Regions from separate parts of the Marinomonas profundi genome, predicted to be linked through region 2. Evidence: predicted binding sites of a transcription regulator. Region 2 holds the regulator's gene; the other holds the start of a gene.
The links. Region 2 encodes sigma-54, which starts transcription at its own class of promoters, with help from an activator protein. Its sites were predicted from a motif close to TGGCACNNNNNTTGCTNT; they were not measured.

Region 1: a site for sigma-54 is predicted at 11,362-11,379, ahead of J8N69_RS10615 (ammonium transporter). Genes of this name have one in related genera too.

What each region holds. Positions count from the first base shown of each region.
Region 1 is NZ_CP073013.1:2,267,800-2,282,504, reverse strand. It holds gene J8N69_RS10695 (ribose-phosphate diphosphokinase) at 1-825, shown strand, start outside; gene J8N69_RS10690 (50S ribosomal protein L25/general stress protein Ctc) at 895-1,473, shown strand; gene pth (aminoacyl-tRNA hydrolase) at 1,493-2,077, shown strand; gene ychF (redox-regulated ATPase YchF) at 2,103-3,194, shown strand; tRNA gene J8N69_RS10675 (tRNA-Gln) at 3,309-3,383, shown strand; tRNA gene J8N69_RS10670 (tRNA-Met) at 3,394-3,470, shown strand; tRNA gene J8N69_RS10665 (tRNA-Gln) at 3,484-3,558, shown strand; tRNA gene J8N69_RS10660 (tRNA-Met) at 3,596-3,672, shown strand; tRNA gene J8N69_RS10655 (tRNA-Gln) at 3,683-3,757, shown strand; gene J8N69_RS10650 (TIGR04219 family outer membrane beta-barrel protein) at 3,872-4,456, shown strand; gene clpB (ATP-dependent chaperone ClpB) at 4,563-7,145, opposite strand; gene pgeF (peptidoglycan editing factor PgeF) at 7,263-8,009, opposite strand; gene rluD (23S rRNA pseudouridine(1911/1915/1917) synthase RluD) at 8,072-9,055, opposite strand; gene J8N69_RS10630 (outer membrane protein assembly factor BamD) at 9,216-10,058, shown strand; gene J8N69_RS10625 (glutathione S-transferase) at 10,083-10,775, opposite strand; gene J8N69_RS10620 (cold-shock protein) at 10,858-11,070, opposite strand; gene J8N69_RS10615 (ammonium transporter) at 11,493-12,704, shown strand; gene J8N69_RS10610 (tRNA-uridine aminocarboxypropyltransferase) at 12,847-13,305, shown strand; gene J8N69_RS10605 (fumarylacetoacetate hydrolase family protein) at 13,295-14,002, opposite strand; gene J8N69_RS10600 (cupin domain-containing protein) at 14,031-14,669, opposite strand.
Region 2 is NZ_CP073013.1:3,001,159-3,015,863, forward strand. It holds gene J8N69_RS13950 (YhdP family protein) at 1-2,898, shown strand, start outside; gene J8N69_RS13955 (carbon-nitrogen hydrolase family protein) at 2,895-3,731, shown strand; gene yjgA (ribosome biogenesis factor YjgA) at 3,881-4,417, opposite strand; gene mgtE (magnesium transporter) at 4,424-5,776, opposite strand; gene J8N69_RS13970 (HPr family phosphocarrier protein) at 5,781-6,050, opposite strand; gene ptsN (PTS IIA-like nitrogen regulatory protein PtsN) at 6,060-6,509, opposite strand; gene J8N69_RS13980 (RNA polymerase factor sigma-54) at 6,527-8,017, opposite strand; gene lptB (LPS export ABC transporter ATP-binding protein) at 8,093-8,818, opposite strand; gene lptA (lipopolysaccharide transport periplasmic protein LptA) at 8,819-9,328, opposite strand; gene lptC (LPS export ABC transporter periplasmic protein LptC) at 9,312-9,851, opposite strand; gene J8N69_RS14000 (calcium/sodium antiporter) at 9,890-10,852, opposite strand; gene J8N69_RS14005 (ABC transporter ATP-binding protein) at 10,993-11,850, shown strand; gene mlaE (lipid asymmetry maintenance ABC transporter permease subunit MlaE) at 11,847-12,629, shown strand; gene mlaD (outer membrane lipid asymmetry maintenance protein MlaD) at 12,631-13,095, shown strand; gene J8N69_RS14020 (MlaC/ttg2D family ABC transporter substrate-binding protein) at 13,099-13,734, shown strand; gene J8N69_RS14025 (BolA family protein) at 13,948-14,184, shown strand; gene murA (UDP-N-acetylglucosamine 1-carboxyvinyltransferase) at 14,210-14,705, shown strand, end outside.

The DNA.
Region 1 (14,705 bases), 730 kb from region 2:
GTCGAGATCAATGAAAATGTTCGCGGTAAAGATGTGTTCATTATTCAATCGACATGTGCCCCTACTAATGACAACTTGATGGAACTGATCGTCATGGCAGACGCTTTACGCCGTGCATCGGCAACTCGCGTCACCGCGGTTATTCCATACTTTGGCTATGCTCGCCAAGACCGTCGCGTTCGTTCTGCGCGTGTACCAATCACCGCAAAAGTGGTTGCCGACATGATTTCCGCCGTGGGCATTAACCGTGTATTGACGGTCGATCTTCACGCTGACCAAATCCAAGGATTTTTCGACATCCCTGTTGATAACGTCTATGCAACGCCGTTACTGCTTGAGGATTTGCAACGCCAAGGCTATGAAAACATCACCGTGGTTTCACCGGATGTTGGCGGCGTTGTTCGTGCTCGTGCTTTTGCAAAACTGCTTGATGATGCCGATTTAGCGATTATCGACAAGCGTCGCCCTCGTGCTAACGAAGCGCAAATCATGCACTTGATAGGTGATGTGGCAGGCAAAACCTGCGTCCTAGTCGACGACATGTGCGATACTGGCGGGACATTATGCGCCGCCGCAAAAGCCCTAAAAGAACATGGCGCGGCAAAAGTGCTGGCTTACTGCACTCACCCTGTACTGTCTGGCAAAGCGATTGAAAACATTAGAAATTCCGTGCTTGATGAGTTGGTCGTGACTGATACCATCCCATTGACACAAGAGGCGCTTAACTGCCCTCAAATACGCCAATTGTCGATGTCTGACATTATGGCGGAGGCTGTTCGTCGCGTATGCAACGAAGAGTCTATCAGTGCCATGTTTGGGGCCTAAGCCAAACACCAACGCTCGGAGCGGGTCGCATCTCTGGGCACAAACTTTATTTATTATTAGGAAAATACCATGTCATTATCAATTAATGCCGTAGCACGTACTCTAGAAGGTAAAGGTGCGAGCCGCCGCCTTCGTAACACTGGTCTAGTACCAGCGGTTATTTATGGCGGTGAAGCAGCTCCAGTGTCTATCTCTTTCAAAGACAACGAGCTACTTAAATCAGTTGCAACTCCTGGCTTCTTAACTGGCCTAGTTGAAGTAACTGTTGACGGCAAAACAGAACAAGTTCTTGTTAAAGCACTACAACGCCACCCATCAAGCGGCGCGGTTATGCACATGGATCTTCAGCGCGCTCAAGCAGACAAAGTCATCACTACTCGTGTTCCTTTAAGCTTTATCAATGCAGCACAAAGTGAAGGCGTTAAGAGCCAAGGCGGTCGCTTGACTGTTGAGTCTAAATTGGCTGAAGTACGTTGTTTACCAGCGAACCTTCCAGCAGTATTGACAGTAGACGTGATCACAGGCCAACTTGATCAAATCTTCCATTTGTCAGACGTTATCCTTCCTGAAGGCGTAGAGCTTGTATCTTTGCTTAAAGGCGAAGACCACGACCAACCTATCGCTCGTATTGGCAAGTCTAAACGTTAAGATCATTGAAGGCAGCATTGTGGCAGGTTTCAGATTATTAGTCGGCTTGGGAAACCCAGGCAGCGAGTACGAGAACACTCGCCACAATGCAGGCGCTCAGTGGATTGAGGCATTGGCTCGTCAGAGCCAATGCTCTCTTCGTTCTGAGAAAAAGTTTTTTGGCCATTTTGGCAAAGTTTATATAGCTGGTGAAGAGTGCTATCTCCTTATTCCCACCACCTATATGAATTTAAGCGGTAAAGCGGTTCAGGCCGTCTGCCAGTTTTATAAAATCCCCCCTGAAGAAATCCTTGTTATTCACGATGAGCTCGACATCCCCCCAGGTTCCGTCAAATTAAAGCAAGGCGGTGGACATGGTGGTCACAATGGATTAAAAGACATTATTGCAAAGCTGGCAAACAACAGAGAGTTTGGTCGCCTCAGAATAGGCATCGGACACCCAGGCCACGCCAGCCAGGTCGCTAATTACGTCTTAAAAAAAGCCGCGCCAGACGACTACGCAAAAACCGAACAAACCATTGACGAATCATTACGCTATGTTGATGACATAGTGCGCGGCAACTTGAATGCCGTTATGAATCAACTTCACAGCTTCAAAGCATAATCATTTAATTATTAGGAATCTCACTATGGGTTTTAATTGTGGCATCGTTGGGTTACCTAACGTTGGTAAATCAACTCTATTTAACGCATTAACCAAAGCTGGCATTGGCGCAGAGAACTTTCCCTTCTGCACGATTGAGCCAAATGCTGGCGTTGTTGCCATGCCAGATCCACGTTTAGATGCACTCGCTGAGATAGTCAAACCCGAACGCGTCCTAGCCACCACAATGGAGTTCGTTGACATCGCCGGCCTTGTCGAAGGGGCGTCCAAAGGCGAAGGTCTGGGCAACAAATTCCTTGCCAACATTCGTGAAACCGATGCCATTGCCCATGTTGTACGCTGCTTTGAAGACGATAACGTCATCCACGTTTCAAACCACGTCAACCCAAAGCTAGATATTGAAGTTATTAACCTTGAGTTAATCTTTGCCGACATCGAATCCATCGACAAGCAACTTTTCCGCACCGCAAAAAATGCCAAAAGCGGCAACAAAGAAGCCATTGCTCACAAAGCCTTCCTAGCAAGCATCAAAGAACACCTAGAAAACGGCTTACCAGTCCGCTCAATGGAAATGTCTGACGAACAGAAGAAAGAAGTTCGTTCGCTACACCTACTGACGACCAAACCTACCATGTACATAGCGAATGTTGCGGAAGATGGTTTTGAAAACAACCCTTATCTTGACCAAGTACGAAGCATCGCAGAAGCAGAAGGCGCTATGGTGGTGCCTATTTGCAATCAGCTCGAAGCCGAAATCTCTGAGCTAGACACAGAAGAGATGCAAGAGTTCCTTGATGAAATGGGCATGGAAGAACCAGGACTTGATCGAGTGATTCGTGCCGGCTATGAGCTACTAGGCCTTCAGACGTACTTTACAGCGGGCGTAAAAGAAGTCCGTGCTTGGACCGTCAAGAAAGGCGCAACGGGCCCACAAGCGGCTGGAGTGATCCACACAGACTTTGAAAAAGGCTTTATTCGCGCCGAAGTCATCAGCTACAACGATTTCATTCAATACAAGGGTGAAAGTGGTGCCAAAGAAGCCGGAAAATGGCGTCTAGAAGGCAAGGATTACATCGTGAAGGACGGTGATGTGATGCATTTCCGCTTTAATGTCTAATAGATAATAAAACATTTTAAGAAAAACACTTGACCCATTAACAGGTTATATGAATAATATCGCGCCACAGAGGCAGTAGATCAATTCATCTAAACTGTTTTTGTGTCAGTCTGTTGGGGTATAGCCAAGCGGTAAGGCAACGGGTTTTGATCCCGTCATGCGTAGGTTCGAATCCTTCTACCCCAGCCAACAGACGAATGGCTATGTAGCTCAGTTGGTTAGAGCACATCACTCATAATGATGGGGTCACTAGTTCGAATCTAGTCATAGCCACCACAACTCGATCTGTTGGGGTATAGCCAAGCGGTAAGGCAACGGGTTTTGATCCCGTCATGCGTAGGTTCGAATCCTTCTACCCCAGCCATCGAATCGATACAAGTTAGTAGTTAATATACAGTTAAGGCTATGTAGCTCAGTTGGTTAGAGCACATCACTCATAATGATGGGGTCACTAGTTCGAATCTAGTCATAGCCACCACATCCTTTATTGGGGTATAGCCAAGCGGTAAGGCAACGGGTTTTGATCCCGTCATGCGTAGGTTCGAATCCTTCTACCCCAGCCATCTATGTAAATTTTCTTCACAATACGTCATTCTATCTCCTTATTTCATTGGTTTTTACCTCTCTTCAACCTATAATTAGACCAAATTTATCCTCTCGATATATGGACACTAATTATGAAATCAGCTCTTTTACTTTCAACAGCTTTATTAGCCAGCACCGCTCATGCCGATATACTGGGCTTAACGGCAGAAGCCGGATCCTTTCTTACCAACGATGGGGAAGATTTTAATTCTTACTATGGTATTGCGGTAGAACACCCAATCCCTCTAATCCCTAATGTTCGCCTTCAACACCAAGAACTAGAAGAAAAAGTCGGCAGCACTAAAATTGACACTTCTTTTAACGACTACACACTATATTATGAATTTCTAGACGGCCTATTGTGGCTAGATTTAGACGCTGGTGTGACCTTCCGAAAAATTGATGAGACTGGCAATTCAGATATAGATGGCACTTATCCACTAGGCTATCTTTCTGCCTTTGTCAGCATTCCAGGCACCGCACTATCTGTCGGCGGCGAAGTAAAATCCGGTGGCGGTAGCGATGCAGACATCACTGACACCACATTTAAAATCAAATACCAGCCGCTGGTATTTGCCGGTATCGAAGCAGGTTATCGCACCATGACTCAAGACTTCGCTTCCGCGGGCAAGTTTGAGCCAAAAGGCGCCTTCATCGGCGTCTTTGTTGACTTCTAAAGATCAACACCACAGATCAATATCAGTACGCCAGATAAATAGTAAGTACCTCAAAAACAAAAAAACCGCTGAAACATCAGCGGTTTTTTTATTACATCAAGCTTAACTAACTGACGGTCGAAAACACAATCACGCCCTCAGAAACGTCAGCCAAAATACGATCTCCCGTCACAAAACGACCTGCAAGCAACGCATTTGCTAATGGGTTTTCAATCCATCTCTGTATTGCTCGCTTCAACGGACGAGCACCATAAACCGGATCATAACCCACCTCAACCAATTGATCAGATGCGCTATCCGTTAACGCCAAGGACATTCCCATCTCCACCAATCGTTCATTCAAATGGGCGAGCTGCACGGTCGCAATGCCTTTAATTTGAGACTTCATTAATGGATGAAACACTACCGTTTCATCAATTCGGTTAATAAACTCTGGCCTAAAATGCATGCCAACCACGTCCATCACTTTTGCTTTGATTTCTTCGTATTGATCGGCAGATTGATATTCTTGAATCAAGTCCGAGCCCAAATTAGACGTCATCACAATCACCGTATTTTTAAAATCAACCGTGCGCCCCTGGCCGTCGGTTAAACGACCATCATCCAGCACCTGCAGAAGAATATTAAAAACATCGGGGTGGGCTTTTTCCACTTCATCGAGTAACAAGACCGAATAAGGACGGCGTCTTACCGCTTCCGTCAAATAACCGCCTTCTTCATAACCCACATAACCTGGAGGCGCGCCAATCAAACGAGCAACGGAATGTTTTTCCATAAACTCAGACATATCTATACGCACCATGGCTTGCTCGGTATCGAACAGAAACCTAGCCAGAGACTTACAAAGCTCCGTTTTACCGACGCCTGTTGGACCTAAAAAAAGAAATGAACCATTCGGCCGATTAGGATCCGCCAAGCCAGACCGAGAACGACGCACCGCATTAGAGACCGCCGAAACAGCCTCATTCTGCCCCATCACAGATTCGTGTAACGCTTCTTCCATTCGAAGCAATTTATCACGCTCGCCTTCCAGCATTTTATCCACCGGAATCCCTGTCCAACGGGAAACCACCGTCGCGATTTCCTCTTCGGTAACACGTCGCTTCAATAGCCGCGTCTCCGTATTTTCTTCCGCTTGACTGGCTTTTTCGATCTCAGCTTCAAGCATAGGAATCACACCATATTGCAACTCCGACATTTTAGCCAAATTGCCGCTGCGACGCGCTTCTTCCATCTCATGACGAACAGACTCAAGCTCCTCTTTAAGCTTTTGCGCCCCCTGCACCGCCGCCTTTTCAGCATTCCAAATTTCTTCTAAGTCCGAAAACTGCTTCTGCAAGCCATCAATTTCAACATCCAACTCTTCCAAACGCAGTTTAGACGCTTTATCTTTCTCTTTTTTAAGTGCCTCTTTTTCAATTTTCAATTGAATCAGGCGACGCTCTAAACGATCCATATCTTCAGGCTTAGAATCCATTTCCATACGGATACGACTCGCCGCCTCATCAATCAGGTCAATCGCCTTATCTGGCAATTGACGATCGGTTATATAACGCTGAGACAATTTTGCCGCGGCAATAATGGCCGAGTCGGTAATGTCCACGCCATGATGCACTTCATAACGCTCTTTCAGACCACGTAAAATAGCCACAGAATCCAGTACGCTCGGCTCTTCCACCAGCACTTTCTGGAAGCGCCTTTCTAGCGCGGCATCTTTTTCAATATACTGGCGATATTCGTTTAATGTTGTCGCGCCAACACAATGCAGCTCACCACGAGCAAGAGCGGGTTTCAGCATGTTACCCGCGTCCATAGAGCCCTCCGATTTCCCCGCTCCCACCATGGTGTGAATTTCATCGATAAACAAAATAATCTGCCCTTCTTGCTTAGACAGCTCATTCAGCAACGCTTTAAGACGCTCCTCAAACTCACCGCGATATTTCGCCCCGGCGATCAAGGCCCCCATATCAAGCGATAAAACGCGTTTGTTTTTTAGCCCCTCAGGCACTTCGCCATTAATAATACGTTGCGCCAAGCCTTCTACAATGGCCGTTTTACCCACACCAGGCTCACCAATCAACACAGGGTTATTCTTACGACGACGCTGCAACACCTGAATCGTGCGACGTATTTCATCGTCGCGACCAATCACAGGATCAAGTTTGCCTTGGGCCGCTCTGGCGGTGAGATCCACCGTATACTTGTCTAGCGCCTGACGACTTTCTTCGGCATTCGGGTCATTAACCGACTCGCCGCCACGAACCTGATCAATCACCGCGGCAATGTCATTTTTTGTCACCCCCGTGGCTTTTAATGCTTTTGCCAAATCGTCTTTGCCATCAAACATGGCCATCAAAACCAATTCTGAAGAAATGTATTGGTCTTTGCGCTTCTGCGCCTCTTTATCAGCAAGGTTTAATAAGCGCCCCAACTCTGGTGACATTTGTACGTTACCATCGTGGTCGTTTACCCTTGGCAGACGAGTTAGCAGATCATTCAATCCCTCGCGGAATTTCGCGACCTGAATACCCGCTTGCTGCAAAATAGGCCGCGTACTGCCACCTTGCTGATCTAGCAGCGCCATCATCAAATGCAGTGACTCAATATAGGAATGATCATGGCCGAGCGCGATAGACTGCGCATCAGAAAGGGCAAGCTGTAATTTACTGGTTAAACGATCGATTCGCATGGGAACCTCCTTGCAGAAAAAGATAGAACAATGTCTCTATCCCCTTAATAAGTGCGCTTATTCGCTTTTCAATACAGTAGTGTCATTTTTTTGACACTCGTCAAGTAATGCTAAAAATCATCCCTCCGCCAACCAAATAACAGAGGCCATTCGGCCCGTTTGCCCATCACGTCGGTAGGAATAAAAGCGCGCCTTGTCGGTAAAAGTACAATGCTCGCCACCAGAAATACGCTCTACGCCTTTTGCCATTAGTCGCTGTCTTGCTAATAAGTACAAATTACCTAGCCACTTACCATTTTCTGTCGCCACAAAAGCCTGTTGTGCTTCTGGTTGTTGCGCAATAAATGCCTCACGCACCTCGTCACCAACCTCAAACGCCTCAGGACCAATGGCAGGCCCCAACCAGACGAGAACCTTTTCAGCTTCGTCAAAGCCTTTCAACACCTCTTCTAACACGCCAGCGCACAGACCGCGCCAACCGGCGTGCGCCACGGCGACTTTGGTGCCCGCCTCATCACAAAAAAAGACCGGCAAACAATCCGCCGTCAGTACCGTGCACACCTGATTGAGCTGATCCGAAACCGCCGCATCCGCACCGCTCGGCACTTCATGACAAGGCAAACTCACCACATTTGTGCCATGCACTTGATTTAACCATTGCACTGACCCTGGCATACCGATGACTTGAGCAAACAAGCGACGATTTTCAGCAACATGCTCAGCGACATCCCCAACGTGAGCCCCGAGATTAAGCGAGGTAAAGGGTCGCTCACTCACGCCGCCAATACGAGTGGAGACATAAGCACGCACAGAAGCAGGCGCAGGCCAATCAGGCTGAAGATAAGAAAAATCATGAGAAGACATAAAAACCCCGAAAAAAAAGGCCACCCAATCAGGCGGCCTTTCTTTATATCATCCTGAGACCGTTAAAAGTACTCAGAATCGTTACTACCAGACTCCACAGTGTCCTTTTTAAGTGCATCCAATAATTTTTTCATGTCATCTGGCAAATCGATTTCCCACGTCATCCACTCTCCGGTGATGGGGTGAGAAAGCTCCAGTTTTTTGGCGTGTAATGCCTGACGACGGAAGTGACGCAGCTCATCTTGCAACTCTGGCGAACAAGCCTTTGGCATTTTCAATCGACCGCCATATTGAGGGTCGCCAACCAATGGATATTGAATAAAAGCCATGTGTACACGAATTTGATGGGTACGTCCTGTTTCTAGCTTCAAGCGAATATGCGTATGGTTTTTAAAACGTTCCACCAGACGATAATGCGTTACCGCGTCTTTACCATTAACAGGCTCTACCGCTTGCTTCTGGCGGTTGTGTGGATGACGACCGATCGGCTCATCGACCACGCCACCACCGGTCATCACGCCGATAGAAATCGCTTCGTACTCACGCCCCATGCTGCGCTCTTGCAACTGCACGACTAAATCCGTCTGCGCGGCCAGTGTCTTAGCAACCACCATCAAGCCCGTGGTTTCTTTATCAAGACGATGGACAATGCCTGCACGAGGAATGTGCGCCGTTTCTGGCGCATGATGAAGAATCGCGTTCATCAAGGTGCCATCTCGGTTACCCACCGCTGGGTGCACAACCAAACCAGCCGGCTTATTAATAATGATGATATCGTCATCTTCGTATACAACATCTAGCGCCATTTCTTGCGCTTCATGCTCTTCTTGGGCTTCGATCACTATGTCCAGTGACACGGTCTCTCCACCAAATAATTTTTCTTTCGGCTTGATCACCTGCCCATCTACCTTTAGGGCACCTTCTTTGATCCAACTCTGAATTCGCGAACGAGAATAGTCGCTAAACAATTCTGTTGCGATCTGATCAAACCGATTGCCGCCCAAATCGAATGGAACTTGGGCTTCTTTTACTATGCGCTCTGCCATACAATGTACTTTAGTCTGTTGTTTTCAGCTCATTAAATTTATCATAGAGCCTGAAAGTGAAAAAACGTGTAGCGCCTTGCACTTCATCATCTTTCGCAATATAACGCTACAAAATGCCGATTAAGGCTAATCTACTACCATATCAAGGTTTTGATTATACATGGGATTTCATCACTCGTTGCTCCGTTTCTCTGGAATAGTAAGTTTTTCTTTATTCATCGTCGCCTGTTCGAGTCAGCAAGTACAAGAACCAGACCTGCCTGAGCGCGTCTATTACGATAAGGCGCAACAAGCGCTGCAAGAAAATCTGCCTTCTACCGCCATAAAACACTTAAAAGACCTAGATTCTCGCTATCCATTTGGAGAATTCAGCACCCGCGCAGAACTGGACTTAATTTACGCCCAAATGGAGGCGGCAGACTTCATCGCGGCACACGCCAGCGCTGAACGTTTTATCAAAAACCACCCAGAACACGATTCCGTCGGTTACGCTTATTACATGAGGGCTTTATCGACCTACAAAGGTGCAGAAAGCCTAATGTCGCGCTACTTGAACTTAGACCCAAGCGAGCGAGATTCAAGAGAACTATCAAAAGCCTTTAGAGAATTGGCCGACTTTACGGCTCGCTTTCCAAATAGCACTTATGCGCCAGATGCCAAAGCTCGCATGTATTACCTGCGTGAAATGGTAGCACGCCATGAACTACAAGTAGCGCGCTACTACCTAAAAAGAAAAGCACCTCTTTCTGCATTGCGTCGCAGCCAAGAAGTCATTCAGCATTATCCAAGTACACGATCTATTGAAGATGCGCTGGCCATCAGCGTTCAATCCTATCAAGATCTGCAGCAAACAGAACTGGCACAAACCAACCTTACCGTACTAAAGAAGAGCTTTCCCAGCTCAACACACCTAAACGCTCAAGGTGAGTTTATCCCTCTCAAACAACCCAGCGATGCCGATCCTGGTTTCTTATATTGGGTAACGTTCGGTTTAATCGACTAGCGATCGGAACCACTCCGAGACTGTTTAAGCGGGAAAGGACACCTCCCCTTGCCCCGCTTGCCACACTGGATACTTAACCATCACGACCGATTGAAATATCTCAGAACGGATAAAACCATCAAGCCAGCTTTTCACACTAGGGTATTGTGAGGCATCAAACCAAACCTGATTGACCGCAGCAAACTGACGTATAAACGGAAAAATCGCCATATCAGCCAAGCTTTCACGCTCACCTAAGAGAAAAGTCTTTTTGTTTAAACGCCGCTCCAACCTTTGTAGAAAAACCTCTCCCCGGGCTCGATAATAGCCCTCATCATATTCAGGGTAGCGATCAGCGTATTTGTATCGATCTAACCAATATTTAAAAGTGTGATCATTGTAAGCGATCCACGCTTTTATTTTATTTTGCTGCACACTATTTTTAGGCCATAACGGAGCAAACTTTGCTTTATGATCGCATTTTGACAGTGCCCAAAAAATAATATCTAGACTCTCTGGGTATCTAACACCATCGACATCAATAAGCTGAGGCACACTGGATCGACCGCCCAAGGCTAAAAGCGCAGCAGGCTTAGATTTTAAAACCACTTCCCGCAAATGCACAGGGATGCCTAAAAAGGCAATAACATATCTGGCCCTCATAGCATAAGGACAACGCCTAAACGAATACAGCACAGGCCGCAAAATAACCTCCCATCGGGTAAAAATGACACGCATAAAAAAACCATGTTCATCATCAACAACCTATGTAAAACAAGATGTTAAAAACGCATGGTTTTTTAGTAAGTCAAACGCTCAATTAGGCTGGGGTAACATTCTCAGCCTGAGGACCTTTTTGCCCTTGAGTGACTTCAAACGTCACACTTTGACCCTCTGAGAGAGTACGACGACCGTTGCCATTTATAGAGCGAAAATGAACAAAAACATCAGCACCGCCTTCGCGTTCAATAAAGCCAAATCCTTTTTCATCATTAAACCACTTAACAATACCTGATACTAACTGACCTGACATAACAACCTCATTTTCTTTTTATTCTGCTCCAATCAGAGCAACTTTGTAGCCAAGCGCTAAGTCATTACAACCTAGCCTAGGGCGAAACGTTAGGCGTATTAAAAATATAATGACGCTAACGCAATAATAATAAATTGTAAAAAATAAAATAGAAAGTAAATGGAAAACAAGTATTGTTAAAAAAAGTAATATAAACCCTCTTACTGACACTGCGCAAAGATAATCTCCCCTCTCTGACTCCCCACCCCAAAATGGGGCAAAAATAAAACCAGCACCAAAAAAAAGCATAAGTGGAATAATTATTGCTTAATGAGAATAAGTGCGTATGAAGAATACAGAAATACACACCAAAAGACCCAAAGTTGGGCGAAAAAATCAAAAAATAAACCATATTGGTGCGATAAAAACATTAGGAGCCAGCCGTGACCCACACAAATAGTGCAGTGGAAACCTTAATATCCAGTTCAAACACGCTTTTTATGTTACTTGGCGCCATCATGGTGTTTGCCATGCACGCCGGATTCGCTTTTCTAGAAGTTGGAACCGTGCGCCATAAAAACCAAGTAAATGCACTGGTCAAGATCATGACGGATTTTGCCGTATCCGCTCTTGTTTATTTTTTTATTGGCTATCAATTAGCTTACGGTATTAATTTTTTTGACAGCGCCACAATATTGGCCCAAGAGCAAGGTTACCATTTAGTAAAATTCTTCTTCTTAATGACCTTTGCCGCCGCCATTCCAGCCATCATCTCAGGCGGTGTCGCAGAACGTGCAAAATTTTACCCCATGCTAGTGTCTGCTGCTGTGATAGTCGGTGTTGCCTACCCATTTTTTGAAGGCATTGTCTGGAACGGGAACTTTGGCATTCAAAGCTGGCTCGAAGCGCAATACGGCGCACCTTTCCATGACTTTGCCGGATCCGTTGTGGTGCATGCATTTGGCGGCTGGGTCGCTCTAGCCGCTATTTTATTGCTTGGCACTCGTAAGGGGCGCTTTAGAAACGGCAAACTCGTTGCTTTTGCCCCTTCCAACATTCCTTTCTTAGCATTAGGTGCTTGGATACTTTGTATAGGCTGGTTTGGCTTTAACGTCATGTCGGCGCAAACGCTTGAAGGCGTGAGTGGTCTAGTGGCTGTCAATTCCCTAATGGCAATGGTGGGCGGCATCATCGCCGCCATGCTATTTGGAAAAAAAGACCCAGGCTTTATTCATAACGGTCCATTAGCCGGACTCGTCGCCGTATGCGCGGGATCTGACATCATGCACCCTATCGGCGCTCTAGCAACGGGCGCCATTGCCGGTGCCATTTTCACCTACTTGTTTACATACATTCAACAAAGGTTCCAACATCTTGATGATGTCCTAGGTGTGTGGCCCTTACACGGTGTTTGTGGCGCTTGGGGCGGTATTGCAGCAGGTATATTTGGATCTGAAAGCCTAGGAGGGCTAGGAGGCGTTAGCGTCACATCACAACTAATAGGCAGCTTAGGTGGCGTTCTAATAGCAACACTAAGCGGCCTTATTGTTTACGGAGTCATTAGAACAATAACGGGGTTGCGCCTAAGCGAAGAAGAGGAATTCAACGGCGCGGACTTATCCATTCATAAAATTGGCTCTATCGGTAAAGAATAGAACCCACTAATTTTTAGACGCAATATTTCATCAATCATCTGACGTTGTGCTCATACTTTTATTAGAGCAACGTTAGATGGTTTCTTTTCTCACACAGCGAAATTTAAGTACAATAGCGTATTTATTACCATAAGCGACCGCTATGAAAATTTGGCTGCTCTCTCACAGTGAAGAGCTTAAAAAAACCACAGGCACAGGAAGATTGGTAAAAGATGTACTCGGCCAGCAATGTGACATTATAGTATGGTCTAGAGTAGCGCCTAGCGAGGCCATTTTACATCTATCTCCAACCAACACCTTATTGATTTATCCAAGCGAAAAGCCAGAGCAAACCGACACGGATGACGATCAATTAAACGTCGATAACATCATCATTATCGATGGCACTTGGCAACAAGCCAGAAAAATCTACAACCAATCACCCTATCTCAAAATATTCAAGCACCATGAGATAACCGCGGTAAACTCCGTTTATAAAAAGCGACGTAACCAAAAAAACCAAGGACTATGTACCGCTGAAGTCGCCATTCATTTATTAAACAAATACCAACACCCAGCGACAGCAATATTATTTGATAGATTTACCGCGTTTAATCAGTAACACAAACCCTAATTTCCCCCAGATGCTCAACCCAAGCGACTATTTCATCACCGGCTTGCACCGCCCCAACATTCTCTGGTGTGCCCGTCATGATTAAGTCGCCTGGACGCAGTTCAAAAACATCTGACAACTTGCAAATCACTTCTTCTATCGACCAGGTTAAATTCGAAATATGACTCACCTGCTTCATTTCACCATTTACCTTTAGACCAATTTCCGCTTTTAGCACAACCGCAGAAAGTTGATTGTTTTTTAAAAGAATGGGGCTCACAGGCGCCGATTCATCAAATGATTTGCCTACTTCCCATGGACGCCCCTTCTTTTTCGCCTGTGCTTGAAGATCGCGTCGCGTCATATCCAAACCAACGGCATAACCTAAAATCGCCTCACTAGCTTGCTCCAGCGTTAAATGACGACCACCCTTTCCGATAGCAACGACCAACTCAACTTCGTATTCAAACTGTGACGTGGCCATAGGATAAGCAATATGAGTGGTCGCTGAAAACAGGGCAGGCACAACATTTGAGGCGTCTTTCGCAAAAAAGAATGGCGGATCCCTTTCTGGGTCATCGCCCATCTCCTTGGAATGCTCAGCGTAATTACGACCAACACAATAAACTCGCCCGACAGGAAATAACTGATCACTATCCACGATAGGTAAAAATATTCGTTTTTGTTCCGGTACAATATGTTTCACAGAAACCTCAATATAAAGCTTAAAAGCGCTAAAAATGCCCTGATTTTACCCAAATAAAACAGTTAGACGCGACAGACCAATGAGCCAATGAAAAATCAGCGTCTCGTAGCCATACACCTGAAGAAATTAACTCATCACCATATTGCGCTTGTCCTGATATCATAAATAACTCAACAGAGCCCGATAAGTCTAATTCAGCCAATATATTCTCACCATTCTGAATACGAACAAGCCAAACGCGCTCACTACCAAATTGATAAAGAGGAAAAGTCTCTGACGCCTTAGATGACCAAATTTGCGGAGAATTAATATAAACCTGATTAAGATCTGCGTTTTGGAACTGGTGTAACTTCACCAATAAAAGACAACCTTCCACACTGTACGGAGCATGACTACTGCCTGGCGGATTCCTAAAATAGCTGCCCGCACTAAAGTCACCCTGTTCATCAGAAAAAACGCCTTGCAAAACAAGAATTTCTTCTCCTAAAGGGTGGGGATGAGGACGGAACACCGACCCCGCGTCATAACGAACCAAGCTTGTCGCATGACCACGCTCCGCTTCTTCTCTTGCCAATGGCTTTCTATAAACACCAGGCATAGGACTGACCACCCAATTTACCTTGTTCGTGTCAATAAATAAGGGTTGAGTAAAGTCCATATTGAGCATAATAAACCGCCACCAAGTAAATGAAAAATCAGTGTA
Region 2 (14,705 bases):
AATGTGGAAATCAAAGATGGCGCTGGTCGACAGTATCCTAAGACCAATCTGGCGCTGAGTTGGTCGTCAGCCACAGGGCGTTCTAATCTTAGTTTTGATCAAATAGACCTTTCATTGGCGCATCAGGTTGGTGCCTATTTTTTGCCTAAAGAGTCGGATGTTTTTAACCTACTAGACGGTCTTGCTCCCACTGGAATGGCGAAAAATGGCTCGGTGCGTTTATGGAGAGAAGAGCAAGCCCTGTCGTTTCAGTTGCTCAGTAATATTCAATCCGCTTCTGTTAATGGCTATAACGGCATTCCACAGGCAAATAATGTCAATGCGGTATTAAATTTGTCAGATGAAGAGGGCTATATCGATTTTCGTGGCACGGGCAGTACAATAAAATTCGACACTATTTACGACACCGTTTGGGACACTGAGTCTTTGTCTGGTTATGTGGCTTGGCAGCGCCAGCAAGAGGCCTTTTTGGTGAGCGGGCGTGATTTATCGGTTAGGCGTAATGGGGCTGATATTTCTGGTGGTTTTCGCCTTGAGATACGAAATGAGGCGGCGGACTGGCTTTCTTTGGATTTAAATGGTCGCCATATTCCCATTGCGGATCGACTGGCGTATCTTCCGCCCAAAGCGCTAAACAGTAATGTCACCTCTTGGATTGATGACGCTTTTGCAAACACAGGACAGATAGATAATCTAGATGTGTTGGTGCAAAGTGAATTGTCTGAAGGCGCAACACCGCATGTTAGGGTAAAGATGCAAGTTCATGATGCGGACGTTACCTTTGATAAAAATTGGCCGACTGCCAAGCGGGTGAATGGTAACTTTGAGTTGGATGAAACGGGGGTGTCTGTCTTTGTGGCGTCTGCGTCATTGGCAGACTTATCGGTCGCTGATATTACCGTCAGTGTTCCCATTCAGAATGGATCAGCAGAGTGGCTGAATTTGGCCGGAGTGGTCGAGGATGACGCGGCGGCTATTTTGGCGATGCTTCAGTCGACACCGCTTGCTGACAATGTGTTGCAGCCGTTTGCAGAATGGCAATTGGATGGACAAGTAAAAGGTCGTTTTGACGTAGGCGTTCCTTTTTCAGGTGATGAACACGCTGTTGTGTCGTTGGGGTTGATGTTTCAAGACAACGATTTATTAATACCAGAGATTGATCTTGCCTCTTATGTGTCGCATGGGCAGCTAAATTACAGCTCGAGTAAGGGTATTACCAACTCGGAATTTGCTATACAAGCTTTGGGTGGGGAATCTCATCTTGTGCTTTCGTCTGTGGATGCGGCGTCTGGAGAGCTTGCTATCGTCGGCGACTTGAGTGGTGACGTTGGCATGAATGAGCTGGTCGCGTGGCGAAAACTGCCAGCAGCAATGGGTCGTCGTGTATCGGGTAAAACGTCGTATTCTGGCAAATTATTCATTAATCAGTCGCAAAATGGGCAGGTTGATTTGACCATCACGAGTGATCTTGCTGGGGTGACGGTTGATTTGCCTGAGCCGGTTGGTAAAGACGACAAGATGACTCGCTCGCTACGAGTTAAGGTGATGCAGCACGAACAGGATCTTGTGGTTGATGTGGGCTATGCCGATTTCGTTAAATCGCGCTTTTTGCTGCAGTCTGGGGTGTTTGTCGGTGGCGAGGTGATGGTCAACGGCGGGGCTGATAAAGCAATGGGTGAGGCGATACCAAAAGGGTTGGTGGTAACGGGCGACTTTGAGCGCTTCTACTTTGAGGCGTGGCAGCCAATACTGGCGGATTTTTCTGCACAACCGCAGACGCCTGTTGGTGATAATGCTGCGCTGGTGTTACCTAATTGGTTGAGTCGAGTAGACTTTATTGTCGATGAAGTGGTGGTTAACCCAAATAACACTTGGCATAACTTTAAGGTGGCTTACAACGCTTCAGCTCAGAAAATGCTGTTGGTGAATGCTGACGAAGTTAATTTTTCGTTTGCTGATGTAAATGGCGTGCCTAATTTACATTTTGGTTTTTTGAGTTGGAATACGGCTCCGACGGAAGTGTCTGACATCGGCAAAAAGACCGAGCCGCCAGTGTCAGCACGGCAAATTCCTACTATGGTATTGTCTGTTGATCAGCTGTATTTAAATCAGAAGCCCTACGGTGATTGGCAATTAACGCTGTCGCAAGAGGGGGATAGTTTACGCATTGACCCGATTACGTCGCGATTAAGCACGGGGCATTTTAATGGCCATCTTCTTTGGCAAGATAAAGGCGAGCAATCGAGCGTTGCATTGGTGTTGTCTACCAAGGGGGCCGATCTTGCTGAGCTGACGAAAAAGTTTTCGAATGAGGCTTTTGTTACCTCTAAGCGGTTTAACGTAGAGGTTGCGCTTAATTGGCAAGGGCATCCTTTTTACTTTGATCGAGAGTCGGTCACTGGACAGATTAATTTTCTCGCCGAGAATGGCAATTTTAGTCAGGTGGATGAGTTACCAGCGTTTATGAAGATGTTGGGGATTTTTAACATTGGCGCATTAAATAGACGGTTGTTATTAGATTTTTCTGATGTGTATGAGCCAGGGCTTACCTATGATGAATTTAGAGGCGCGCTTTCGTTAGATGGGGGGATTTTAACAACAACGTCTCCCGTTACTATTACTTCCCCTACGGCAGAAATGGTGCTTGCTGGGAAAGCGGATATAGTGAACGAGACATTGGACGAAACGCTAACGGCAACGTTTCCGTTGACTGGGGCGTTGCCACTCGCTGGTTTGTTGTGGGGAACGCCTCAAATCGCAGGCTTATTATTCATTACAGATAAGCTGATAGGTGATCAGCTCTCTAAAGTAACCAGTGTGCAGTATCAAATAAAGGGATCTTTTGATCAGCCCGTTATGACCCCAGTCCGTTATAGGCCATTAGAGAGGAAGAAATGATGCAGACTTTATGTATTGCTGCAGTTCAATTAACCAGCACTGGTAATTGGCAGGATAATCTAAATGAGGTGAAGGAGCTTGTCGCCTCAGCGGTAGCAGAAGGTGCACGTTTGGTTGTGTTACCCGAAAACGTTTTTTTGTTTGATGGTAAAAGAATGCGATCATTCGCTGAGTCGGATGAGCAAGACGTGTTGCTTAATGAGATCGCTGAATTGGCGCGGCAACACTCAATTTATTTAGTGATTGGCTCGCACCCCTCTATTTTGAATGCGACTGGTGATCTTGTTGCGGGCGGTCGAGTTCGGCAAACCTGTTGGGCGGTCGGGCCCGATGGTCTATTTTTTGAGCGTTACGATAAAATCCATCTGTTTGATGTCGACGTCAATGACAAGGCGATGGCTTATCGAGAGTCTGAGGTGATCGAGCCTGGCGATCTGACGCCAAAAGTGATTGATGTAGATGGTTTTAAAGTCGGCTTGAGTATTTGCTACGATGTCCGTTTCCCCGAACTTTATCGAGAATTGAGCCGACGCGGAGCTGACCTTTTATTGGTGCCTGCGGCTTTTACCTATATGACGGGGAAGAAACACTGGGATATTCTTTTGGCTGCACGAGCTATTGAAAATCAATGCTACGTATTAGGTGTGAATCAGTGTGGTTGGCATAATGCCACTAGGCAGACTTATGGGCACAGTGGATTGTATTCTCCTACTGGGGAACGACTGCTGGGGTTGCAGGAAGTGCCGGGTTATTTTGTTTTTAAGATGACTAAGCAAGCGTTGTTGGATTGTCGCCAAAAAATGCCGTGTCTTGCTCATCGCCGATTGTCGTGAGGTGATTTTTCATCTCTCCAGTCTAAGCTGAGTTACCCAGAATTAGGCGGGCGCTAAACGCTGTACCAATAAAGTGAGCTGACTTGATGTTCACTTTATTGGTCGCTTTTATTGAGTGTGATCTTGGTACTTAAAGTGTGTTACAGGCGTTATTCTTTTAAACCAAGGCGTTTTTCTTCGGCTTCGCGTAAGAAGCGAAACAGCTTTTTGCGATTGGTGGTGTTGCCTTCCTGTGAGACTTCTTTTTGCGAGAGTCGAATCAGTTGTCTTAGCAGTTGAATGTCTTCCACTTCTGGGTGGTCGTTCAAATACTGTGATAAGACTTCTTTGCTGTTCTCGCCAATCAGTGCGTCACGTTTAATTTCAAGTTGATGAAAAAGCTTGTTATAGGCAGCTGACGTACTATCAAATAAAGCAACGCGTTGTGCGATGGCTTCATGATCCTCGGTGCGCATTACTTTGCCTATGTATTGTAGGTGTCTTCTCATTGCCTCGTGCTGTTTTATACGTCCTGATTCTACAAATGCTTCGCGTAGTGTGTCGGACATTTCCACCTTTTTAAGCTGGTTTTTGCTCAGCCCTAAGAGTTTTTTACCAAGATCCTGCAAAGCTTCCATTTCGCGCTTGATCTGGGTTTTACTTTTAGGAATGTCGTCATCATTGTCGTATTGATCAAAATCTGTCATGGGAACCTATATTAGAAAAATAGTAGCGAGACCTAGGAAGGAGAGAAACCCAACAACGTCGGTCACGGTAGTCAAAATTACGCTGCCTGCAAGGGCAGGGTCGATGCCAATTTTTTTCAGTAGAATTGGCAGCAGTGTACCAGTGGCTGCTGCGAATAGCAGATTTATTATGGTGGCGCCAGCTATGATATAGGCAATCTTTATGTTGTCAAACCAAAGTGCCGTTAGAGCCGCAATAACACTTGCCCACAATAGCCCGTTGATCAAGCCGACCACCAGTTCTCGGTTGAGTAGCCAGCGTGCATTGGTTGAGCCTATCTGGTTTAACGCGATCCCCCGAATCACCAATGTTAGCACTTGTGATCCGGCTATGCCGCCCATACTGGCCACAATTGGCATGAGTATGGCTAATGCCACCACTTGATCTAGGGTGTTTTGAAATAATCCAATAACATAAGATGCAATAAAGGCTGTGATCAGGTTAATTCCAAGCCATACCGCGCGTCGTCTGGTGGTTTGCATGATAGGAGAAAAGGTGTCTTCATCATCGTCAAGACCCGCCATGCTGAGCATGGAGTGCTCAGCCTCATCACGAATGACATCGACCACATCGTCTATGGTAATGCGTCCCAAGAGCTTTTTTGTGGTGCCATCAATCACAGGAGCGGAGACTAAATCCATGTTTTCAAACAGATGAGCAACATCGCTGGCGGACGTTTCGGCGGTAATGACAGTGAATTCTGTTTCCATGATGTCGCGTATGGTCGCGTTTGTATCAGACACCAGAAGCTTAGTCAGTGGGAGTATGCCCAAAAGGCGATCTGAACGACTGACGACCAGTAAGTTGTCCGTCATGTCTGGTAATGAGGTGTGCCTGCGCAAATATCGAAAAGCAATATCGACGGTGATGTTTGGCCGTATTGTAATCGTGTCGGTATTCATTAAGCCGCCAGCGGAATCTTCCGAGTAGCTTAATAAGGCTTCGACTCTTGCCCTGTCTTGACCTGACATCGAGGCAAGTACTTCTTTTACGACTTTTTCCGGTAAATGCTGGAGTAAATCGGCGAGGTCGTCACTTTCAAAATGTTCGGATACCGCGATAAGTCGCTCAGTATCCATATTTTTTAGGAATTGAATGCCAATATCTTCGCTGAGATATTGCAGTACTTCGCCTTCATTTTTTGCGTCAATCAGTTCCCATAGAAGCTTACGTTCTTTTGGTGGGGACGATTCTAGTAGTCGGGCAACGTCTTGTGCGGGCAGAGCGCCATTTAATAGATAGCGAATCTGCATAGTGGCACCGGACTCAAGGGATTCGGTGACTGTTTGCAGATGTGATAAAATGCTTTGCTCTGACATAGGGTTATTCGTCTTCACCAAAGCGGTTATTGATGAGATCTATAATGGCTTTGATTGCTTCGTTTTCATCATCGCCATTGGTCTTGATGCGAATTTCAGTGCCTTTTCCCGCTGCCAGCATCATCATCGCCATAATGCTTTTACCGTCAACATTACGGCCTTCTTTTTCGATGGTAATGTCACAAGAAAATTGGCTGGTGGTTTCGACCAGCTTGCCGGCTGCGCGGGCGTGTAGGCCCAGTTTATTGATAATGGTGATCGACTCTTCCTGCATACGCTTTTCCTATATTAAGGATTCAAAAATATCGAATAATTCTTGGTTGCTTTGGGCGCTGCGTAGCTTTTCTAATGCTTCCGCTGACTGCGCCAATTCGGCAATTTGCGCTAGGCTGGCAAGATGTTGATCGCATTCATTAGGTGGCACAATTAAAGCAAAAATAAGGTCAACGGCGCGTTTGTCAATTGAGTCAAAGTCAATTGGGCTTTGCAGCGACATCACTACGATGGCGGTATGGTTGGCGGACTCTAGGCGGCAGTGTGGAATGGCGATGCCATTGCCTATGCCGGTGCTGCCCAGTTTTTCTCGACCGAGTAGTGCATCATAAATCTCTTCATTGTTGCAATGCAGTCGATTGGCGGCGGTTTCGGCAATACTTTCTAGAACACGTTTTTTACTAACGATTTCTTGTTTTGCGAGAACAAGATCTGCTTTTAATAATGTTTTCAAGGACATGATAAAATGCTTTCCGTTTAGACCAGTCGTTTTCGTTCATTGGAAGGAGGGATGTTCATCGCCTCACGATATTTGGCGACAGTTCGTCTAGCGACCTGTATGCCTTGATCGGCCAAAATAGCCGCTAATTTATTATCACTTAAAGGTTTTTTTGCTGGCTCTTCAGCCACTAGTTTCTTAATCATAGCCCGTATCGCAGTAGAAGAACACTCTCCTCCAGAGGCGGTATTAACATGACTAGAAAAAAAGTATTTGAGCTCAAAAATGCCTTTTGGCGTATGCATGTATTTTTGTGTCGTCACGCGAGAAATAGTTGACTCGTGCATGCCGACTTCTTCGGCGACATCATGCAACACCATGGGTTTCATGGCTTCTTCGCCTAATTCGAAAAATTCAATTTGTCGATTAACAATACAGCTGGCCACTTTTAATAGGGTTTCATTACGGCTTTGTAAGCTTTTCATGAACCATTTGGCTTCTTGGAGTGATGTTTTTATGTAGCTTGCGTCTTCCGCTGTTGCGACCGTACTGACCATGGCTGAATAGGTTTCATTTATTTTAACCGGAGGCAATGCTTCGTTATTGAGCTCTACTTGCCAGACTCCTTGGTGTTTTTTCACTGAAACGTCAGGAATAACATAGTCGGTGTCATCGACATCAATCAGTGAGCCAGGGCGAGGGTTCAATTGTTGTATTAAGCTGACAACTTCTTTTAGTGCTTCCTCTTTTAGTTTGGTTTTACGGCTAAGTTGAACAAAGTCACGATTGCCTAACAGTGGCAGATAATGATTGATCAGGTTGTGGGTGCTTTTATAGAGCGGGTGGGTTCGAAAAGCTTCTAATTGAACCAGTAAGCAATCGCGCAGGTCGATTGAGCAAACACCCACAGGGTCAAAGCGCTGTAACCTGTGTTGGACGGCAATGACTTCTTCTATATCCAAATCTTCTAGCTCAGTACCCAACGATTCCCAAATGTCATCGGGGGAGATGCTTAAGTAGCCATCGGGCTGAACGCATTCAATGATGGCGTAGGCTATTTCTATGTCTCTGTCTGACATATGGGTGAGATTGAGTTGCCAGATTAAATGATCTTGAATGCTTTCGGCGGGCGCGTTGCGGCTTTCAAAGTCGCTTTCCCCTTCATAGCTATTGTTGTGATCACTGACCGCGGCGGAGCTTTGATAGGTGTCGTCCCAGTTACTGTCAATCGATAGTTCTTCTGGGATGTTTTCTGTCCATTCAGATTCTACCCCGGCTTCTTCGTTGCTGTTTTCGCCAGAAGCGTTGTCGGCCAAAGGGTCGGTGGCACTTTTTGATTCAATGCTGGCAGGGATATCTGTGTGGAGCGGCTCATCGTCATCTAGCTCAAGGAGTGGGTTAGACTCAAGGAACTCGTGAATTTCTTGCTTTAAATCCAACGTAGAAAGTTGCAGCAAACGAATCGCTTGTTGCAACTGAGGGGTCATAGTCAGCTGTTGACCCAGCTTTAACTGTAAAGACTGCTTCATAGAGCAACTCTTTTTATTTGAGTGAATTGGAACGAGTTGTGCATACTACTCCCTTTCTACAGCAATGATAAGGGGTTACAGGCGGAAGTCGTCGCCTAAATAGACCTTTTTTACTTGCTCGTTGTTAATGACCTCGTTGGCGTTGCCAGAGGCTATGATATAACCGTTGCCAACAATATAAGCTTTATCGCATATGTCTAGTGTTTCTCTGACATTGTGATCGGTTATTAAGACGCCGATGCCGCTTTCTTGGAGGTGTTTGATAATGAGTTTTATGTCTCCAACGGAGATGGGATCGACCCCGGCGAAGGGTTCGTCAAGTAAGATGAATTTGGGGTTCATCGCAACGGCACGGGCGATTTCTACACGACGTCTTTCTCCACCCGACAGTGCCATGCCCAGATTGCTACGAATGTGAGTGATGTGAAACTCTTCCAGTAGTTCTTCAAGTCGCTCTTTTTGTTGGCTTTTTTTGAGCTCTTTGCGTGTCTCTAGTATGGCGGTAATATTATCTTCAACCGACATTTTACGAAAAATAGACGCCTCTTGCGGAAGGTAGCCAATGCCTTTTTGAGCTCGAGTGTGCATGGCATCTTTTGTAATGTCGTGACCATCAATAAAAATGCCGCCCGCGTCATTAGCAACCATGCCAACTATCATATAAAAGCATGTTGTTTTTCCGGCGCCATTTGGCCCAAGCAGGCCAACCGCTTGGCCTGATTCAACGGCGATGGACACGTCTTTGACAACGGCTCTCTTTTTGTAGCTCTTCGCGAGGTTTATTGCTTCTAATAACGCCATTTACTGATTTGCCTCAGGTGCTTCTGGTTGTAGTGTCATGAAGACCCTTCCTGAGCCCTGCTTTTCTGCGCTAAAAGTGCCGTCGTTGATCATGTATAGAATGTAGTCGGCAGAAATAGAGTTTTGCATGCGGCTTAAATAACCGTCGCCGATGATTTCAAGCTTCGATTCACTGGTTGAATAGTGAAGGTTATTGCCTTTACTAATAACAATGTTGCCGTTCCAGTCGATTTGTTGACTGAACTTGGCCGGTTCGCCGCTTGCTTCTAGCTGATTAAATCGTCGAGTTTTTGGGTCCGTTGATACTTTCAGGTATTGGGCTTGGATTTCAATGGAGCCTTGTTTAACAAGAACGTTGCCCTGGTAAATGGCTTCCCCAGTGTTTTGATTAAAAGACGCTTCATTTGCCTGAATTTCGAGCGGCTTGTCCATGTCATCAGGAAGTGCATAAGCGTGTTGGCCGACACAAAATGACGTGAGTAACACACTGAAGTTAATAAATTGTTTCATATTTTCCTCGTACAGATCCTGTCATAACGACGTCTTCTGAATTGACATAGGTGGTAATCGTCTCTGCCGTTGTTTCCCCTTGAGTGGAGATTAATTTGGCGTTTCCTTGACTGGTTAATGACTGATTGGCATCTTGATAATGGATGCTGTCCGCCGTGAGTTTTATGTCGTCAGACTGTAGATGTTTTTTAGTCGCGTTAGCATTATCTGTTAATAAAATATCGTTACTGCCATCGCTGATGGCGCCTTTTTCGGCTTGTGCGTTCCAGCTTCCAGAGGGCGAAAAGTGCTCGACTGTCGGATATTCTAACAGTGTTCTGGATTTTGCTGTGTAATGTAGTGTTTGCTCTGCATTCATGGTTTCAACCATTACGCCTTCCGCGTTGAACTCTCTTACCTGAACCTTGGTAATAAAGTAGTCTGGCGAACTGCTTAATGACTCAGTTCCAACAAGGTTTTGCTTTGGTGCTATGCCATACCAAAGCGAAAAAGCCAGAGCGCCTAAGCTGAGCGATATGATCAATAGGCTCCTAACTGGGGCGGATCTGACTAGCTTAAACATTATACCGAACCACTGGTGCTAACGATGAACAAATACACCACATAAGAGGCAATTAGGGGAAGACCTACCCAGCGAGGAATGCTTTTTCTTGTGGTTTTTTGGAAAATAAAAATCGCGGCGGCAAGAGCAACCGTTAGACCCAGAACCCAAGGGAAATCTCTGCTAAATATGCCAGCATCAATAAGGCCAGGCGCGATCAGCGCGGGCAGAGGCAGTACGGTGGCTAAGTTGAAAATATTGGAGCCGATAATGTTACCAATGGCAATATCATGATGGCCTTTTCTGACACTGCTTACGGAGGCGGCGAGCTCTGGTAGGCTGGTCCCAACGGCGACGATGGTGAGTCCGATGACCAGCTCGCTTACGCCAAGGGCGGTGGCTATGCCTATTGCGCCCCACACTAATAGTTTAGAGCTCCCAATTAAGACCACCAATCCAATCAAGGCTATAAAGAGAGATTTGCCGACGGGGGCGCCATCGTCTTCTGGTAGCTCGCCTTCGAGTTCGCTTTTAAGGTCTTTATTGCCTTTTAATAGGATGGTTAGAATGACGACAAAAGCGGCTAATAAAATAATACCATCCCATATGCCAAGGGCTTGGTCATAAAGTAATGCCCCTGTTAGCAGTGTGATGGCCAACACCAGAGGGACTTCTTTTTTAGCCAGGCCGGTAGCGATGGGGATCGAAGAAAATAAAAGGGTGATACCAAAGACCAGTGCAATATTGGCGATGTTCGAACCAAGCACATTACCAACGGCAATTTCTGGGGCGTTATCTAGGGCGGCAATGGCGGACACCACCATTTCTGGCGCAGACGTGCCAAAGGCGACGAGCGTGATGCCTATAACCATGGGATTGACATTGAGTTTTTCTGCAACTAAAGCAGAGTGTTCGATGAATTTGTCAGAACTCATAATCAGTAAAACGAGCCCTGCGATGAGAGCGACAGAAAATAGCAACATGGTATTGAAATTACTCGTAAATGTTAGGAGCTACCATTTAATGAGGTTTGGCGATCAAATTCAAGACTTGATCTAATAAACAAAGTGTATTTGGCTGTGTCGTGATTTTATTTATAGGGGGGCGGTGTTAGTATCGGTCGATGTTTGATAGGGACAAAAAAGGTGTTTCAGTGATAGATGCTTATATAAAGGTCAATAATCTGAGTTTTTTCAGAGGAGACCGTGCTATTTACGAGGATGTTTCACTCACCATACCTAGAGGGAAAGTGACGGCGGTTATGGGGCCTAGTGGTACAGGTAAGACAACCTTGTTACGCCTGATTGCGGCACAGTTAGCGCCAGACACGGGGACGGTTTTCGTGGATGGGCAAGATGTCCATAAACTGTCACGATCTGAGCTGTATAAGGTGCGTAAAAAAATGGGCATGCTTTTTCAGAGCGGTGCTTTATTTAGTGATATGTCCGTTGCTGAGAATATTGCTTTTCCAATGGAAGAGCATACCAAGCTTAATGCCAAAGACATTGCGCGTATTGTCTCTGAAAAATTGCACAGCGTGGGGTTGCGAGGTGCGGCTAAGTTAATGCCGGCCGAGTTGTCCGGCGGTATGGCAAGGCGAGTGGCCTTAGCGCGAGCGGTTGCATTGGATCCTGAGTTGGTTATGTATGACGAGCCTTTTACGGGTCAAGATCCTATTTCCAAAGGCGTATTGGTTAAGTTAATACGCCAGCTCAATGATACGGCTAAAATCACTTCTGTCTTGGTGTCTCATGATGTGGAAGAGTCGCTTTCGATTGCGGACCATGTCTGTATTTTGGCCGGTGGACGTGTCATTGCAGAGGGTTCTGCAGAGGAAATTCGTGCGTCTGACAATCCTGAAGTTAGGCAGTTTTTAAATGGCGAACCAGATGGGCCTGTGCCTTTTCATTATCCCGAGGATGACGCCAATGGATGTGTTGAACTGACCGTGGGCGCGAATAAAAATGGAGCAGTACAATGAAAGCAATCGCTTCTTTAGGTGCGTGGCTGTTTGATTGGTTAGAAGCCGTAGGCCGCGCTGGCATTTTTCTGGTGCAAAGTGTGTGTCGAGTGCCAGTGCGGTTTGGCGAATCGATGAATCTATTGGTTAAGCAGTTGTATTCTGTCGGTGTATTGTCCTTGGTTATTGTGCTGGTGTCAGGTGCCTTTATTGGTATGGTGTTGTCGTTGCAAGGCTACAGCATTCTGGCGAAATTCGGTTCAGAAGAAGCGGTCGGGCAATTGCTCGCGCTGTCTTTATTGCGAGAGCTTTCCCCTGTGGTTACCGCGCTTTTATTTGCGGGCCGAGCGGGCTCTTCGCTGACCGCTGAAATTGGTTTGATGAAAGCAACAGAGCAATTATCTAGTTATGAAATGATGGGGGTCGATCCGCTAAGGCGAGTCATTGCGCCTCGTTTTATTGCCGGAGTGATTTGTTTGCCCTTGCTGAGCTTGATTTTTTCGGCTTCCGGTATCTTAGGTGGGCAATTGGTTTCTGTTGGTTGGCTGGGGGTTTATGATGGGGCGTTTTGGTCGTCTATGCAACAGTCTGTTCAGTTTGATACGGATATTATGAATGGCGTGATTAAGGCGGTATGTTTTTCCGTTGTCGTAACCTGGATAGCTGTATATCAAGGTTATGAATGTGTTCCGACGTCAGAAGGTATTGGGAAAGCGACGACTCGCACTGTGGTGTTGGGTTCATTGGCAATTTTGGCGTTAGATTTTGTATTGACCGCTGCTATGTTTGGAGATTTTTAGGATGAGAAGTAAGCGCACAGAATTATGGGTCGGGTGTTTTATGGTGCTGGGGGTTGCCGCGCTGGTTTATTTGGCAGTACAGGTGAGCGGTCTTGCTTTTTCCAGTAAAAAAGACACGTATCAAGTCGTGGCTAGGTTTGATGATATTGCTGGTTTAACCAGTCGCGCCAAGGTGTCGATTGCAGGCGTTACGGTGGGAAGCGTAGAGTCGATTACCTTTGATAAGGAATTGTACATGGCGTTAGTGACCATGAATATTCATTCAGATGTTGATAATATTCCAACGGATAGTTCTATCGCGGTGCTGACGAGTGGCTTGTTGGGTGAAAAATATTTGGGTCTCTCTATTGGGGCGGATGATGAAGTGTTAACCAATGGCAGCGAAATGTATGATACTCAATCCGCTCTTGTTTTAGAGACCTTAATTAGCCAGTTTTTATTCAATGCGGGCGATTCGGAGAAATAATGCATGTCTAATATTTTAACAAGTATGGTGGTGTTTTGTGCTTTGCTTGGGTCGGGTTTGACTTGGTCTAATGTTGACTCTGATAGCAGAGGCAATGGCGCTAGAGACGCTGTTGTTGATGTTGTGGAGGCTTTTCGCAAGGATATTGTGGCGGATAAAGAGGTGCTGGCGACCAATTCGGCGCTACTCGAAGAGCGGGTTAATAACATACTGGCAGACGTCGTAGACTTTGATGATTTTTCCAAAAAAGTCATGGGCAAATACTATCGAAGAGCATCGCCTGAGCAGCGTATGCGTTTTGCCAGCGTAACAAAAGATACCTTGTTGAAAACCTATGGTGCATCACTATTAGAGCTGGACGCAGATCGCATTAATGTTTTGCCGCTAGGGCCTCAAGGCCGGGGTCGTGAAACGAAAGTGGATGTAGACTTTCAAATGCAAGCCGGTGGCATGTTGAATATTAGCTTCTACATGGAGCAGTCTAAGGCCGAGCGCTGGATGTTGAGTAATGTAGTGATTAATAATATTAATTTCGGCCTCACCTTCCGTAAACAATTTGCGGTCATGATGGAGCAGAATAGAAATGACATAGATGACGCCATTTCTGCTTGGCAGGACTCCTTGGCTAGAAAGTCTTAACTGATTAGACGCATTATTATGCATAACGTTAAAATCCGAATTCATTCATTGAGTTCGGATTTTTGCATTTTTTAAGCTTGATATTGTCAGACTAGATTAAATTATTCAAAACAAGTGGTTTTTTATTCGGACTTAGGCTCAGAGGTGTTAAGTAGTTGGCTTTACTGAGGTAGAATAAGGGTAATTAAACCTATTTTATCTATTGGAGCGACCGTGAACGCAGGTGAAGTAAAAGCACTTTTAGAATCCTCTATCCCAAACTGTGACGTGACGGCAGAGGGTGAAGGTTGTAATTTTCAGGTAGTTGTCGTGACAAGCGAATTTGAAGGTCTGTCGACGGTAAAAAGACAGCAGCTTGTGTACTCGCATCTTCAAGAGGCCATTTCAAATGGCACTATTCATGCGGTAACCATGAAAACCTACACGCCAGACCAAATAAGCAAGCTATAAAAGCGATTAATAAGAGATTAAAAATATGGATAAGCTTTTGATTACCGGTGGTACTCGGCTTAATGGCGTTGTTCGTGCTTCTGGTGCGAAAAACGCTGCGTTGCCTATTTTAGCGGCAACCTTGTTAACCAAAGAATTGATTACGATTAAAAACCTACCTCATTTACACGACATCACGACCATGCTTGAGCTGCTTGGCTCGATGGGGTGTGGCGTGGTGGTTGATGAGAAAATGAGCGTGCAGTTAGATGTGTCGACGTTGAATAACTGTGAAGCACCTTATGATTTAGTGAAAACCATGCGGGCGTCTATCCTAGTGCTTGGGCCGCTCGTCAGTCATTTTGGTCGAGCGGTTGTGTCTCTGCCGGGTGGCTGCGCTATTGGTAGTCGCCCAGTGGATCTGCATTTGCGCGGACTAGAAGCGATGGGAGCAACAATTTCCGTCGAAAGTGGTGACATTGTCGCGAGCGTAGAGGGTCGCCTTAAGGGTGCCCGTATTTTCTTTGATAAAGTGACGGTGA